3 regions of the Pseudoalteromonas sp. 2CM41L genome follow, and region 3 is predicted to be linked to each of the others. Evidence: predicted binding sites of a transcription regulator. Region 3 holds the regulator's gene; each other region holds the start of a gene.
What was found. The regulator LexA, encoded in region 3, represses DNA repair genes until DNA is damaged. The targets are predictions, from matches to a motif close to TACTGTATNNNNATACAGTA.

Region 1 (5,614 bases), on a different contig from region 3:
TTGAACATTTACTTGCGGTGGCCAACCCAGATAGCCAGCAACCACATAATGTAATAGCCGATTACTTAAACGTAACCGACTACAGAAACATAATCTAGCAGCTAGATTATTGTTGCGGGTAACGCGCCACTAGGCCTTGATATACTAACTTTGCAAAGTCGGCATGTTCGGTATCAAGGCTTTTAACGACTTCGACTAAATGCTCGTTATCCTCTTGGCCATTCCATACTTTGATGTAGCTGCCATCTTTGTAGCCATGATCTTGGCGAAAAAAGTTTAACGTGTTTTTACCTACGTAACCGCGGTATAAATCGTCAATATCCATCCCTATTTGCGCCATACACCCTGCAAACGCGGCCGCGTTAAAGGTTTTATTTGCAACTGCTGAAGCTGCTAATATTTCAAGAGTTTGTTTAAAGTCATCTGCGGCCTGTGGTGCGCTAAGTTCTTGTTCTAGCTGCTTAGCTAACTCTTCGTAAGAGGTTGTTCCGTCAATTCTTAACGACAAACCAAAATGAAATATATCAACCAATTCTAGAATGACTTGCTCGGTGTCTGGGGTTTGTTTTTTCCACCACTTCCAACCGTAATGATCTAGCATCTCTGCACACTCTACCCAAATGGCTCTGTACCACTCAAAGCCTTGGCTAAACCATTGATCATGAACTTTAGTGTTCATGGCATTTTGCATTTCTAGCATTACTACTAGCTTATTTAAGTTGGCTGACATATCGTTTCCACTTGAGCTTTTAAATTACGCTTATGATACAGGCAAATAATAAAAAGTGCATTTTTGATCTATTATAAACAGCACATAAAAACAGGGCAGGAAATAATGATGAGTAAAGTGTTACTGCATACCTTGGCGACTATTGTAATGGCTGCTTTTTTAGTAGCGAATGCGCAAGCAAGTACAGAAGGAATTGCTGCAGCCCCCGAGCAAGTATCACCATTATTACCGGGCTTAAGCGTGCCTAATATAACGCTCAAAGATCAACATGGTAATAATGTAGAGTTACAAAAGCGCTTTGCTGAAAAAACAACGGTGCTTATTATTTACCGCGGAGGTTGGTGTCCTTATTGCTCAAAGCAACTGGCTAATATACAAGAAATTGAGCAGCAACTCGCTAATTTAAACGCGCAAATTATTGCAGTATCGCCAGATAGCCCAGAAAAACTAGCCCAAAGTAAAATAAGCTCGCCAAATTATTTACTGCTTTCAGATGATAGCCTAACCCTAGCAAAAGCCTTAGGTTTAGCTTATTTTTTAGATGATAAAACAGCCGCTATCTATCGCAATAAGCGCGGTGTTAACTTTGTTGATGCCCAAGGCAAGGTAAACGTCACTTTACCTGTACCGGCTGTATTTGTAATTGATAAAAGTAGCGTTGTGTATTTTCAGTACGCAAACCCTAATTACAAAGTACGTTTAACAGAGGAGCTATTATTAGCTGGCGTTAAATCAATAGAAAATCAATAATTTGTAGATATATACCAATCGACTTAAATATTTAACCATTCTAGGGTGCTAAATAGAGCGCTATAAATGTCTAATAACTTAACACCATTGATATTACAAAAAAGGCCAACTAGGTTGGCCTTTTAAACGCTTAACGCGAGCCACTAAACTCAGCCCATGACTCTATTAAATCTATAAAATCTTCAAAGCCACAACCACTCACTAGGCCACTTTCTTCAAGCATTAAGTCATCATCTTGATAGGCGACTAAATCTTCGCTGTCTTGGTGTAGGGCATGGGCTTCAAATAAGGCTTCGTCTTTAGAGAGTATTAAGTCTATCTCTTGGCCTTTTAACGTTATTGGCTCGTAACTTGTTTTTACCGAGCTAATAAGTGCTTGTACCATCTCGACTTTTTCTTTGCCAATTTCTTCGTTTAACCAACGGCCAATTAGGGCATGCTCGCTGCTTATTTTAATGCGCAGCCCACTAATAGGGTCACGTATAAATTGATATTCCATAATTTTTACTTTTAAAACGCTAATGCGCTAATTATACCCATAAATAGCCTTAAACACCGACCCTAAAACGCAAAATAGCGCCAATGGGCGCTATTTAAATAGGCGACATAAAAGCTAACTTCGCGATCTAAAACGTGCAGCATCTATAATCGACCATAAATAAATAATAGGCACGAGTACAAAGCCTACTAATACATAAATAAGTGCGTAACTAATTATAATAGCTAGCGCAAAAAAGATAGCGGCTAAAATTCGCCCTTGTACCAATTGCCCTAAACCAGGAAAAAATATATTACACAACGCTGCAATAACATTACCGCCAGAACCTTGATCAGCCATACTCACCTCTGTAGTTAATTAATTTTAAGTTTTAGTTATTTACTTACTATCACACTTTATGCCAATTTATTAAAGCTTAAAAATCAAATAGTTAAATTACTACTAAATAACTGCTTTAGTATTTTTTACTAAATATAGGTCAATTTGATTATTTTTATTATTAATTATCGTTACTTAAGAGTACAAAAAAGCGACTAAGCGATTAGTTTTACAAGTATTTTTAGAATAGCTGTTCATAAAAACAGTATTTTATTTAGCCTAACAAAAACACCTGTTATACTGCCCTCATTATTGATTGAAAAGGCGTAACGATGGACGTTTCTGAATTACTCGATGGCTTAAATGACAAACAACGCGATGCCGTTGCAGCCCCACTACAAAACATGCTGGTATTAGCAGGTGCTGGTTCGGGTAAAACACGTGTTTTAGTTCATCGTATCGCGTGGTTAATGCAGGTTGAGCAAGCCTCTGCTTATAGCGTTTTTGCGGTTACCTTTACTAATAAAGCCGCTAAAGAAATGCGCACCCGTGTTGAAGAAACCCTAAAAGCCCCTGTCGGTGGCATGTGGATTGGTACATTCCATGGTTTATCACACCGTATTTTGCGCGCTCATCACCGTGAAGCAAACCTGCCAGAAGCCTTTCAAATTTTAGACTCTGACGATCAACTTAGAATGATCAAGCGCTTATTAAAATCAATGAATATTGATGACAAAAAATGGCCCGCCAAACAATTTGGCTGGTACATCAGCGCTAAAAAAGATGAAGCCCTGCGCCCTAAAGATATTCAAGCCTACGATATAAACGAGCAAATGATGCTACGTGTATATGCCGCCTATCAAGAGGCGTGTGACCGTGCAGGTTTAGTCGATTTTGCAGAAATACTGCTACGTAGCTACGAAGTACTTAAAAATAACCCTACGCTACTTCGCCATTACCAGCAGCGCTTTGCCCACATGCTGGTAGACGAGTTCCAAGATACCAATACCATTCAATACGCATGGTTAAAGCTACTTGCTGGTGATACACAAAGCATTATGATTGTAGGCGACGATGACCAAAGTATTTACGGTTGGCGCGGCGCTAAAATAGAAAACATTAAACGCTTTTTAACTGATTTTGACGCCGAGACTATTCGTCTTGAGCAAAACTACCGCTCAACCGCGACCATTCTAAAAGCATCTAATGCGCTAATTAAAAACAATTCAGAGCGCATGGGTAAAAGCCTTTGGACCGATGGTAACGAAGGCGAGCCTATATCAATTTATGCCGCCTTTAACGAGCTAGACGAAGCCCGCTTTGTAAGCAGCAAGCTACGCAGCTGGTTAAATGCTGGTAATGCGTTGCAAGACGCCGCTATTTTATACCGTAGTAACGCGCAATCTCGTGTACTCGAGGAAGCCATGCTTCAAGAAGGCTTAAAATACCGTATTTACGGTGGTATGCGATTCTTCGAACGTCAAGAAATTAAAGATGCGCTATCGTACTTACGATTGGTAGGAAACCGCCAAGACGACGCCGCATTTGAGCGTGTCATTAACACCCCTGCGCGCGGTATTGGCGATAAAACACTTAGCCATATACGCGACTGTGCGCGTGCTGAGTCTCTGCCTCTTTGGTACGCAGCTAAAGCAATTGTTGAACAACAACATTTATCGGGTCGTGCGGCAAGCGCTGTTACAAAATTTGTAGAGTTGGTAGAGCACATAGAAGATAAAATTAGCGACCTTACACTGCAAGAGCAAGCCAAATACGCTATTCAAACCTCTGGCCTTATGGCTATGTATCAAGCTGAAAAAGGCGAAAAAGGCCGAGCTCGCGTAGAAAACTTAGAAGAGCTTATCAGTGCCTGCGATCAGTATGAACTCCCCGAAGAAGAAGAGTTTAGCTCACCACTACAAGGCTTTTTAGCTTATACATCGCTTGAGTCTGGTGAAGGCCAAGCCGATGAACACGAAGACGCTGTGCAAATGATGACTCTTCACTCTGCTAAGGGCTTAGAGTTTCCACTTGTGTTTATGGTGGGCGTTGAAGAAGGCATGTTCCCATCGCAGCAAAGTAATGAAGAATCAGGGCGCTTAGAAGAAGAACGCCGCCTTTGTTACGTGGGCATGACCCGAGCCATGGACAAACTTTACATAAGCCATGCCGAAAGCCGTCGTTTATACGGCCAAGAAAAGTACCATAGCCCATCGCGATTTTTACGTGAAATACCCGAAGATTGCGTAGAAGAAATTCGTATTAAAACACAGGTATCACGACCGCCTGCTGCAGGACGTTTTAGCGCATCAGTAAGCCATGCTGTATTTGAAGAAAGTGGTTTTAACTTAGGCCAACGTGTACTGCACGCTAAATTTGGTATTGGCACTGTGCTTAATTACGAAGGCAGCGGCGCGCAATCGCGTGTGCAAGTAAACTTTGACGACCTTGGCAGCAAATGGTTAGTAACCGCATATGCACGACTTCAAGCTGTATAAGCACTGTGTTGAGCAATTAACGCAGCAACTAACTGGCGCAAAGCATCGTCAGTTAGTGCTTATTACAGGCCAGCCTACTTGGTGCTATGAACTATTAAGCGCGTTAACCCGTTCGGATGATGTAAAGTTACTTTCAAGCAGCCTTGCCAATGCCAGTTGGCCTGAGCATACTCATCAACTACTTGGGCAAGAGTTTCCTCATGCCGTTTATGATGGCTTTAGTGGCATTTACCCCGATAAACTCGCTGCATTAGCCGGCACCGTAAAAGCCGGCGGGCTTTTATTTTTATTACTGCCTGATTTACAACGTTTAGCCTCATGGCAAGACCCTGCGCTGCAAAGCGTGCAGTCTTATGGGTGTAGTAATCAGCAAAGCTATTTTAATTTACGTTTTTCTCGCCTTTTACAAACGCTACCCGCCATACACTTTGATGAACACACTGACTTTAAACAGCCGCCGCTCAAAAGCAATGTAACAAATAAAATTGAGTATCAGGCGCAGCAACAATGCGTTGAGCAAATAATTAAGGTGGCCACAGGGCGTGCGAACAGGCCTTTAATTATTAATGCCGACAGAGGGCGAGGAAAATCAGCCGCGCTAGGTCTTGCAGCCGCAGCATTACATGATAAAAAAATCATTGTATGCGCAACACAATTTAGAGCCACCCATAGCTGTTTTAAGCATTTAGCTAAAACCTTACAGGTGGAATACAAGGCTCAGCAAAAACATTTAGCTAATTTACAATACATGGCGCCCGATGCACTGCTTAATCAGTTGCCGCCATGTGATTTATTACTGGTTGATGAAGCCGCCGCAAT
Region 2 (5,614 bases), on a different contig from region 3:
GCACAATGCCTCAACCGGTAAAAACGTGGTAGCGAATACCATTACCGCCATAGAAACACTTTCAAGTAATATAGAAACAGTGAGCCAAGTAACTGAAGATTTAGCAAACGAAAGTAACAATATAGGCTCTGTGCTTGATGTGATCAGAAGTATATCGGAGCAAACAAACTTACTTGCACTCAACGCTGCTATAGAAGCGGCTCGTGCAGGCGAGCACGGTAGAGGGTTTGCAGTTGTTGCCGATGAAGTGCGCACATTAGCCAGCAGAACTGGGCAAAGCACAGATGAAATTCAAGCCATGATCACTAAATTACAAGAAGGCGCTAAAGCGGCAGTAGAGGCGGTAAAATCAAGCCAAGCACTGTCGGTGACGACGGTAGAGCAGGTTTCATCTGCAGATACATCGCTCAATGAAATAGAAAGGCTGGTATCTATAATTACCGACATGAACAGCCAAATAGCCCGTGCCACCGAGCAGCAAACACAAGCTGCTGACGAGGTTAATTTACGTATTAACGAGCTATCTCAATCAACCGAGCAATCACTAAATAATACAAAGCAACTTACCGATGCCAGCGATAACCTTAAACAAAGTAGCCAAGGGCTTTCGAGCGTGGTTAATCGCTTTAAATTAAAATAATTAAAAAACAAAAGCCCTGAATTAACAGGGCTTTTTATTACATAAGCGTTTTTAGCTTATACCATTTCGCATAATTAAGTGATCTATTTTTAGGATGGAAAAACGTGTTGATGGCTAGGCAAAAAATTTGCTATTTAGTTGTTCTAAATGAGAATTTTTTAACACAGATAGCGACACGTTTAGCCCCGAAAAATGATTAAGTATTATTGCGGATTGGTATTACATACAGTAGCGCGCAAACAAGCTCGTTACTGATGCTGCGGTTGGCTTGCCGTGCTGCCAATCACCGCCTTCAACACCACTACCAGCAATGTCCATATGTACATAAGGAAGCGGCTGCTCAGAGTCGTTACCGTGTTTATCAAGCCCACCAACAACGGCTAAAAACGCCATAGGGAATTGATGCCCACGGGCTGTAACAGCAGAGGCGGCATTATTGCTTGATAAAACATCATCAGCGAGGGTACGCGGTTTGATAAAGTCGTAATCTTCACGGCGAGAGCGAGAAACCTCAGCTGCATCTGCCCATAAATCACCACAATCCGCTATTTGACGAGAGGTATTAGCGCTACGTGCAGGTCCGTTTTCAACATACGCTCCGTAAGGGCCCATAGCACGTGCCGCATGGCCTGTAAGGGTTGCCACGGTGAACAGTGTTGGGTTAACTTCACCTTTGGCGACATCTTTCATTTCGCTAAGTAGGTCACCCATAGCTAAACGCCCTTCTGCATCGGTGTTACCAATGCGTACACGTACGCCTTCACGGCTAGTGATAATTTCATCTGGTACAAAACAATCTGAGCCAATTGAATTACGAACCACAGCTAAGTAAGAAATAACTTTAACGCCTTTAGGTTGGTAATCTGCCACGGCTTTCATAAAGCCCGCAACGGATGCAGCCCCGCCTTTATCACGGCTCATACCCGCCATGTAACCGCCTACTTTTAAATCGGCGCCGCCGGTATCGTATACTAAGCCTTTACCAACAAACATTAGCGTGCGCGATACTTCACCTTCTGGCACGTATTCTAGCTTAACAACACGTGGGTGGTGGCGCTCAACCGCATAAGATGCGCGCGCAACAGTGCTAAGCATAGGGTAGTTTTTATCTATCGTGTTAATATCGTCAATCACATCAACCGCTACTTTAGAGCCTTTAAAAAGCTCAACACAGTAATCAGCAAAACGTGGTGGCGCCATACGTTCAGGCTCAGTACCACATAAATCACGTGCCGCATATTGCCCTGCTGCAATTGCATTTACAGCTTTAATTGTTTGCTCATTTGCATCTATTAAACCTATTTGCGTAATAGGTTCAATGCTTTCGCCGTGGTATTCGCGTGCTTCAAGAGGCTGCCATAATGCTTGGCATGCCCCTAAATACGCCACTTCTAACGCATGCTCGTAACGCGCATCTGTATGTAATTTAGGTAAGTAAATAGCAGGGTTTACACTACCCGCGGCTTTTGCTTCGTTAATCGCTAGTTTAGCAGCATCAAAGTAGCGCCTTACATCATCGTAATCGCGGTTAAGCGGCCCCGTAGGTGCTAAAACAACGCGTACATTATCAACCACTAAAAACGTAACTTGTTTACCAATACGAGAATCTACTTTAGCGTGTGATTCGATAGCATCACTTAATGAGTTATTGGCTAATTGAGAAAAGTCATCACAAATTATAATAAGTGCATCGTGAGAAAATGAGTCAAAGCTTGCACTAAGTGATTGTGCAGCTATCGCTTGAGGATATGCCATAAGTAAAACTCCTGTTAGAAAACATAAGGGGCTATTATCGTTGATATAAAAACACAAAACCAGCCAACTGCGATCAGCTCATTTTAATCTGGCAACTTGGTTTTACAGCAAACTAAAGTGACTCCATGTTTTAAGAAGAAATTAACAACCACTATATAGTTTTTAGTAAAGGCAGCCCCTGCTTATACCACGTTTAAATTACTTTGCTAAAGCACTCTAAATTGCAAAAAAAGCGTGTAGTTAATCAAGAATACTCAGTTGCAGATTTAAATTAGGTTCATTTTTAACACCTACCCCAATACCTAATAAACGCACCGGTTGCTGCATCCCACGTTGATACGCCTTAGAGAGTAATTCAGTAAAAATAGCAGTATTTAATTGATGATGAGCTTGATCAGCTGAGGTAACAACAAAGTTTGCAAACTTCACTTTTACACTTAGCTTATTAATACGATTTTGTAGCTGTTGCTTATTAAGGCGCGCTGTTAGCTCTTCGAGTAATTTAGGTAACTGATCTAAACATTCTTGTAAGCTATTTTTATTGTATTCATAGGTGTGTTCAACACTAAGGGATTTACGGACTCGCTCAGTGGTTACTTTACCAATATATTCGCCAGCACATTTTTGATAAAGCGATACACCAAAATTCCCCACATGCTGCTGCATCCAATTAACGCCTTTCTCGCGAACGTCTTTACCTGTGTATAACCCCTTTAAATTAAGCTTTTCGAGGGTTACTTTGCCCACACCAGGGATTTTACCCAGCGGTAAATTATTTAAAAACGCATCAACTTCATCCGGTAAAACCACAAATTGACCATTGGGTTTATTTTCGTCACTGGCTATTTTGGCAATAAACTTAATGGGGGCAACCCCGGCAGAGGCAGTAAGGCCGGTATCGTTATAAATATCTGCTCTAATTTGCTGAGCAATAAGCGTTGCGCTGCCTTTGCATGCGGTGCTGTTGGTTACATCTAGGTAAGCCTCATCAAGCGACAGCGGCTCTATTTGGTCCGTGTAGCGTTTAAATACAGCGCGTATTTGGTTAGAAATTTCTTTATAAACCGCCATGCGCCCAGGCACAATAACTAAATCGGGGCATAATTGCTTAGCGTGGTAGTTAGACATAGCCGAGCGAACACCATATTCGCGCGCTATATAATTTGCTGTAGAGAGCACGCCACGACGGCTATTGCCACCAATCGCTAAAGGCACACTGGCAAGTTTGGGGTTATCACGCATTTCAACCGCTGCATAAAAGCAGTCCATGTCGATATGAATAAACTTTTTCATTACCACATAATAACTGTTTATTTATACAGCCATTATTAAGGATTCACTTTCATTAAGCAAGTCCATTAAAGCCTGTTTAACTTGCTAAAGTTAAAAGTGCTACTAGGTGTAGCGCGTTAAACCGTGCAAACTTTAAACAGCTTTTTTAAAACGGCTGCTTAAAGCGCTTTGATTTTTTAAAGCAATGTAGCCAAAAAACAAACTCCAATAAAAACCCAGCAGCTAAAAGCATTATGCCGCCGGAGGCATTACCCATTGCATAGCAAGCAAAAGACGCTATAAAAACTAAACTGGCTAAAGCCCAATTAATTATATTTTGCATGTGTGTTCTCGTGTGTGTGTTGTCTGTGTTATTTAACTGTAGTCCTAAAAATAAATAGGTACAATCATCTTATAAAAAAACATGGCATTTATTGTCTTGAGCTACAAACACCATATTGATAACCTCATTCATTTAAAACTAAGAGTACACATACATGCAAAGGTTCAAAGATCAGCACCCTATACATACCGATATCACCGTAGCATGGGCCGATATGGACGCCCTACAACATGTTAACAACGTGGTGTACTTGCGTTATTTTGAAATTGCGCGTATCGATTTTCTAAATAAAATAAATCAGTTTGATACGATAAAACCAGGTGGAATAGGCCCGGTCATTAGTGAAAACAATATTCGCTATAAACGTCCAGTGACCTTCCCAGATACCTTAACCGTAGGTATTACTATTTCAGATATAAAAAGCGACCGTTTTATGATGAATTACTCTGTATTTAGCCATGCTCAGCAAGCTATTACTACCACAGGCTATTCTCAAGTTGTTATGTTTGACTTTAAAACAGGACAAAAAGCGGCGATTTCAGAGCCATTACTATCGGCACTACATCAATTCGCTTAATTAGGTTTTATTGCGAATTGGTATTAATTATCCACTCTCAAGATCTTACATAATTTAAGGATTTTAAATGCAATACAGTCCGTTAGGCAGCAGCGGTGTTGATGTTTCTAGAGTATGCTTAGGCAGCATGACTTGGGGTAAACAAAATACCCAACAAGACGCCGATGAGCAAATAGCTTATGCCTTGGCACAAGGCGTTAATTTTATAGATACTGCCGAAATGTATGCCGTTCCTCCTTCACCAGAGACCTATGGTAAAACAGAGCAAATTATAGGTAACTGGCTAAGTCGTAATGCGCAAAAGCGCGGTGATATTGTATTGGCGAGTAAAATTGCAGGCAATGGCTTGTCGTGGGTACGAGATGGCGGCGATATAACACGCAGCGCTGTCATTGAGGCCGTAGATAACTCGCTTAAACGCCTACAAACCGACTACATAGATTTATACCAATTGCATTGGCCTAATCGCTCTACCCCACACTTTGGCAGGCAGTGGCCAGGTAAACTCACTTTTAGTGACGTAGATTCTGAGCAGCAACAAGCGGGTATGCTTGATATTTTAGAGGGCCTTAATGAGTGTGTTAAAGCCGGGAAAATAAAATATTGTGGCCTTTCAGATGACACCCCATGGGGCATTAGCCAATTTTTAAATTTAGCAAAAGCGCATAACTTACCGCGTATGGTGTCTATTCAAAACGAGTTTAGCCTAGCGCACGCTAAAGATTGGCCCTACTTAATTGAGCAGTGTATCCATGAAGACATTGCTTATTTACCTTGGTCGCCGCTTGCTGCTGGCCTGCTAACGGGTAAATACCTAAACGGTGCACGCCCAGCGGGATCGCGTTGGACATTTATGCAGCGCAATGGCATTTTTAGAGATACCCCTAACGCGCAAAAAGCCACGCAGCGTTATGTAGAGCTTGCACACGCAAGCGGCATAACCCCAGCCCAATTGGCACTTGCTTGGTGTAATCAAGTCGATGGCGTTACCTCATCAATTATTGGTGCGACCAGCATGGCCCAATTA
Region 3 (5,614 bases):
ATGCTCACGTAAGGCATTTATTAGCCCTTGTTTGCTCATTTTAGAGCGGCCACTAATACCGAGCTCTTTAGCTTTATTGTACAGCTGCTTTTTAGTGCGCTGCTCATACTTTGAGGCTTTGCCGCCTTTAACAGCGGTTTTATGAGTATTGCTATTAGCAATGCGCGCGGCTTTTTGTTTGCTCATGCCTTCATCTCGAAGCGCATCGTACTGATCGTCGTTTTTAATTTGCGGGCCATGATCTACCATAATTGTCCTCCTGAAGCGTTTAATTACACAGAGTGTGTATAACTTTCATACATAAACGGTAAAATTAAGCGTAACTAGCCTAACCCGTTTTATAAGGCAAATTAGGTGCCAATGGCGTTTAAACAGGTATTTTCTATTAATAAAGCCATGTTTAGCGCTTAGTTGATTTGGTATAAAAGTAAAACTGCGTTAAAGTTTGCGATGAAACTATAAGAGGGTAAAAAGCAGACAATGTCGGAAATTCAATTTTTAAATGTAGATCTAGAGCTTGAGTCTAAACAAGATATTAGCGCCCTGGTGGCAGACTTAAAGAAAAACGCGATGGTTTTGCATTATGACAAAGACGAATATCGTCAATTGGCGCGTATTGAAGCCTCAGGTGATATAACCACGCCAGACAAAGCAATCAACCACTTATGTGAATTAATAGAGTCGTGTTCACGTAATGCGCTTAAGCAGTGGCTAAGCTGTTCGCGCAGAACGTTTGATATAGGCTTTGAGTCGGGCACGTCACCTAAGTGTTTTAACCAAGCTCTACATGCAGATACACTGCTACGTATATCTGCCATTGGCGCTGGTATGGAAATAACAATTTACCCTATCGAAAAGTAGCCATAGTTAATTATTTGCGCTCGACAACCGCTGCGGTCATTTTTGATACGCAGCAAAGCTCGCCGCGGCTATTGGTTATTTTTATTTCCCATACAGAACTGCGCTTACCAATATGAAATGCACGAGTAACGGCGGTTAAAGTGCCATTTCGAGAGGCCTTTAGGTGGCTGGCGCTAATTTCCTGTCCAACACAATAAAATTTTGTAAAGTCCACGACAAAGTTAGCGGCGTAGCTTGCTACGGTTTCGGCAAGTACCACATTTGCGCCACCATGTACCATACCAATAGGATTATGATGCTCAGGAATAGCAGGCATGGTAGCCACCAGGTAATCATCTCCTATTTCGGTTATTTCTATGCCCATGGTTTTCATTAGCGTGCCTTGGCCGTTTATTCCCTCATCTAACTGTTTGCAAAGCTCTAATGTAATGGGTTGATGCCAAATACTCATAATTACTCCTTTATATTGAAAGCAAATTTATAGCATTTTAAATACTGAACGTCTGTAATTACCTAAAATTTATCCAGGTGCGGTGTATTTAGCTATTTTAAAGCACAATTTAAATTTGCGATTTTTATTTAACTGTATATACTCACAGTTAAATGTACTGTATGGAAAACCAGTTGTATGCGACCATTAACTAAACGCCAAGCTCAAATACTCGAACTAATAAAAGTTTTTATTAAAGACACTGGTATGCCTCCTACACGTGCCGAAATTGCGCAAACACTCGGTTTTAAAAGTGCCAATGCCGCAGAAGAGCACTTAAAAGCGCTTGCCAAAAAAGGTGTTATTAAAATGAAACCAGGCGCAAGCCGTGGTATTCAATTGGTTGAAGAAGAAGAGCCTGAGCAACTAGGGCTACCATTAATAGGTAGAGTTGCAGCGGGTTCGCCTATTTTGGCGCAAGAACATGTTGAGAGTCACTGTAAAATAGACCCACTTATGTTTAAACCAGCCGCCGACTTTTTACTGCGTGTTAACGGCATGAGTATGAAAGATATAGGTATTATGGATGGCGACTTACTTGCTGTGCACCGTACTCAAACAGCAGAAAACGGCCAAGTTGTGGTTGCACGAGTAGATGAAGACGTAACCGTAAAACGCCTAGAAAAAGCAGGTCGAAAAGTATTATTACACGCCGAAAACGAAGAGTTTACGCCAATTGAAGTAGACCTTGAAAACGAATCTTTTAATATTGAAGGGTTAGCCGTTGGCGTAATAAGAAATGCCGATTGGATGTAATTTTTAACTATTTTTAAGTAATATCTATAAATGCGCACTTTTTAGTGTGCATTTTTGTTTTAAAAACAAACCTTCCGCCATCTCAAAACGCCCTAAAATTATTTAGGCTGTAAACTTTTTTTCACTCATACTTTTATCTTCCTAAGCGTGTTACATCCCTTAATTTTGCTCGTATCTTGGCTGTTAAATAACAATTTAATACGCCGTCATTTAGTCAATTTTAAAATATCACTTGATTGTTTTTTATACTAAAACTTGCTTGTTGTACGTTTTTTAGCTAATCATTAATGTGCTGGACTAACAATAACTCACAGCTTTTTAGTTATGAGAACACACAATATACACAAACCTTTTGTTGTCCTAGCGATACCAATCAAAAATAAGATTGGTTAAAAAATAAAAATAACGAATTGGCGTTTAAGCCGTATGCCTCTTCGCTTTGCATTCGCAATAGCATCAAAGGAGCCGTCACATGGGTAAACTGACCTCTACCTTGTGGCTTGTGTTGATTATGTTCCCGCAGCAAGTGCTGGCTAATAGCCAATACAATATGCGCAAGGGCGTAACCGATATAAGTAATAATGTATATCAGCTACACATGACCATATTTTTAATATGTTGTGTGATTGGGGTGATAGTGTTCGCAATAATGTTTTGGGCACTGATTCATCACCGTAAATCTAAAGGGGCAGTTCCTGCCCAATTTCATGAAAGTACCAAAGTAGAAATTCTTTGGACTGCCATTCCGTTTGTTATTTTAATTGCCATGGCAATCCCTGCCACTAAAACCCTCATTGCGATGGAAGATGCCAGTAAGGCTGACTTAACCATTAAAATTACAGGGTCACAGTGGAAGTGGCATTATGAATATATGGGCGAAGACGTAGAGTTTTACTCTATTTTATCTACCCCTCAAGACGAAATAGCCAACCTTGCTAATAAAAACCCTAATTATTTACTTGAGGTTGATAAACCTTTAGTACTGCCAATTAATCGAAAGGTGCGTTTTTTAATGACCTCTGATGATGTTATCCACTCTTGGTGGGTACCCGATTTTGCCGTTAAAAAAGATGCCAATCCGGGGTTTATCAACGAAACGTGGACCAACATTAACGAAGAAGGTATTTACCGAGGACAGTGTGCAGAGCTGTGCGGTAAAGATCATGGTTTTATGCCCGTGGTGGTTGAAGCTAAATCGCAAGAGGATTTTAACGCATGGCTTGCAGATGCTAAGCAAGCTAAGCAAAAAGCCGCACTTGCTGATGCAGCATTGCTTGAGACAACAATTCCTAAAGAAGAGCTAATGACACTAGGTGAGCAAGTGTATATGGCAAGTTGCGCTGCGTGTCATCAACCTACAGGTATGGGGCTACCGGGCGTATTTCCTGCGTTAAAAGGCAGCCCCATTGTTTTGGGTGATATAAAAGATCACATTGATGTAGTGATTCATGGCCGCCCAGGAACTGCAATGCAGGCATTTGCAAAGCAGCTCTCAATTAAACAACTTGCAGCGGTAATTACCTATAAACGTAATGCGTGGGGTAATGAAACGGGTGATGTCATCCAACCTAGTGAAATTCAGGCAGCACTTGATGCGGAGGCGAACTAATGAGTAGCATAGTAGAACAACCTAACGCCAATGACGCTCACCACGGCCATCACCCAGCCAAAGGGTTTAAACGTTGGTTATACACAACAAACCATAAAGATATTGGCAGCATGTACTTAATTTTTTCGCTGACTATGTTTTTAATTGGCGGTGCAATGGCCATGGTTATTCGGGCTGAGTTATTTCAGCCAGGATTACAATTGGTAGACCCACACTTTTTTAACCAAATGACCACAGTACACGGTTTAATTATGGTGTTTGGTGCTGTTATGCCAGCCTTTACGGGGCTTGCTAACTGGATGGTACCGCTCATGATTGGTGCGCCAGATATGGCGCTGCCCAGAATGAACAACTGGAGCTTTTGGATTTTACCCTTCGCTTTTTTAATTTTATTGGCCTCGTTATTAATGCCTGGAGGCGGCCCCGCATTTGGCTGGACGTTCTATGCGCCGCTTTCAACAACGTATAGTAACGACAACACTGCAATGTTTGTGTTTGCAGTGCACATTATGGGGATTAGCTCAATTATGGGCGCAATAAACGTAATTGTGACCATTGTTAATTTACGTGCCCCAGGCATGACATGGATGAAACTACCATTATTTGTTTGGACATGGCTAATAACCGCATTTTTATTAATTGCTGTTATGCCCGTACTGGCCGGAGCGGTCACTATGGTGCTCACCGATAAATACTTTGGAACCAGCTTTTTTGATGCGGCAGGTGGCGGCGATCCGGTGATGTTTCAGCACATATTTTGGTTTTTTGGCCATCCCGAAGTGTACATCATGATTTTACCCGCCTTTGGTATTATTTCGACCATAGTGCCTACATTCTCACGTAAAAAACTATTTGGTTATGCCTCAATGGTTTACGCAACCTCCTCTATTGCATTACTGAGCTTTATAGTGTGGGCACATCATATGTTTACGACCGGTATGCCCGTTGCTGGCGAGCTATTTTTTATGTACGCGACCATGCTGATATCGGTGCCTACAGGGGTAAAAGTATTTAACTGGGTAGCCACTATGTGGCGAGGGTCAATAAGTTTTGAAGTGCCCATGCTATTTAGTATTGCCTTTATTGTGCTGTTTACTTTAGGGGGCTTTTCGGGGCTGATGTTGGCTATAACGCCTGCTGATTTTCAGTATCACGATACTTACTTTGTGGTGGCGCACTTTCATTACGTGTTAGTTACGGGGGCAATATTTTCGATTATGGCGGGGGCTTATTATTGGCTGCCTAAGTGGACGGGCAACATGTACAACATTGCCTTGGCTAAGTGGCATTTTTGGTTATCGCTGGTAAGCGTAAATGTATTGTTTTTCCCTATGCATTTTGTAGGGCTGGCAGGTATGCCGCGCCGTATTCCCGATTACGCCCTGCAGTTTGCTGATTTTAACGCAATCATAAGCATAGGTGGGTTTGCCTTTGGTTTATCGCAGTTACTCTTTGTGGCTGTGGTAATTAAATGTGCCCGAGGGGGCGATAAAGTCCCTGCAAAAGTATGGGATGGTGCTGAAGGTTTAGAGTGGGAAGTGGACTCTCCTGCGCCGTATCATACTTTTTCTACGCCGCCGGAAATTAAATAATGACACATGCACCGCTATTAAAGCGCCTAATTCTTATTTGTATAGGTATGTTTGCTTTTGCATTTGCCTTAGTGCCCTTATATGACGTGTTCTGCGACATAACTGGGCTTAATGGCAAGCCGTCGCTTGAGCAAGCTAAACAAAGTACACAGGTTGCACAAAATCGAGAAATAGGTGTGAGCTTTACAACCCATGCGCAAAGTGGTGCGCCGTTTATTGTTAAATCTAAAGAATACAGTGTTGATGTGAAACCAGGTGCCATGCGTGAGGTAATGTTTAGCGCAAAAAACACCAGTGATATTGATA

Region 1: the regulator LexA is predicted to act here: its motif matches at 2,546-2,565, upstream of uvrD (DNA helicase II).
Region 2: the regulator LexA is predicted to act here: its motif matches at 3,700-3,719, upstream of dinB (DNA polymerase IV).

What each region holds. Positions count from the first base shown of each region.
Region 1 covers NZ_JALNTN010000009.1:146,310-151,923, forward strand. Annotated here, with positions in the region: gene yrfG (GMP/IMP nucleotidase) at 1-98, shown strand, start outside; gene MTF64_RS12390 (dUTP diphosphatase) at 107-730, opposite strand; gene MTF64_RS12395 (peroxiredoxin-like family protein) at 836-1,480, shown strand; gene MTF64_RS12400 (YacL family protein) at 1,611-1,979, opposite strand; gene MTF64_RS12405 (hypothetical protein) at 2,094-2,318, opposite strand; gene uvrD (DNA helicase II) at 2,630-4,795, shown strand; gene MTF64_RS12415 (GNAT family N-acetyltransferase) at 4,773-5,614, shown strand, end outside.
Region 2 covers NZ_JALNTN010000016.1:63,245-68,858, reverse strand. Annotated here, with positions in the region: gene MTF64_RS16320 (methyl-accepting chemotaxis protein) at 1-640, shown strand, start outside; gene MTF64_RS16315 (leucyl aminopeptidase family protein) at 860-2,395, opposite strand; gene dinB (DNA polymerase IV) at 2,636-3,688, opposite strand; gene MTF64_RS16305 (thioesterase family protein) at 4,165-4,587, shown strand; gene MTF64_RS16300 (aldo/keto reductase) at 4,655-5,614, shown strand, end outside.
Region 3 covers NZ_JALNTN010000013.1:33,424-39,037, forward strand. Annotated here, with positions in the region: gene MTF64_RS14540 (Rho termination factor N-terminal domain-containing protein) at 1-252, opposite strand, end outside; gene MTF64_RS14545 (hypothetical protein) at 481-861, shown strand; gene MTF64_RS14550 (hotdog fold thioesterase) at 872-1,312, opposite strand; gene lexA (transcriptional repressor LexA) at 1,490-2,107, shown strand; gene coxB (cytochrome c oxidase subunit II) at 2,580-3,716, shown strand; gene ctaD (cytochrome c oxidase subunit I) at 3,716-5,308, shown strand; gene MTF64_RS14570 (cytochrome c oxidase assembly protein) at 5,308-5,614, shown strand, end outside.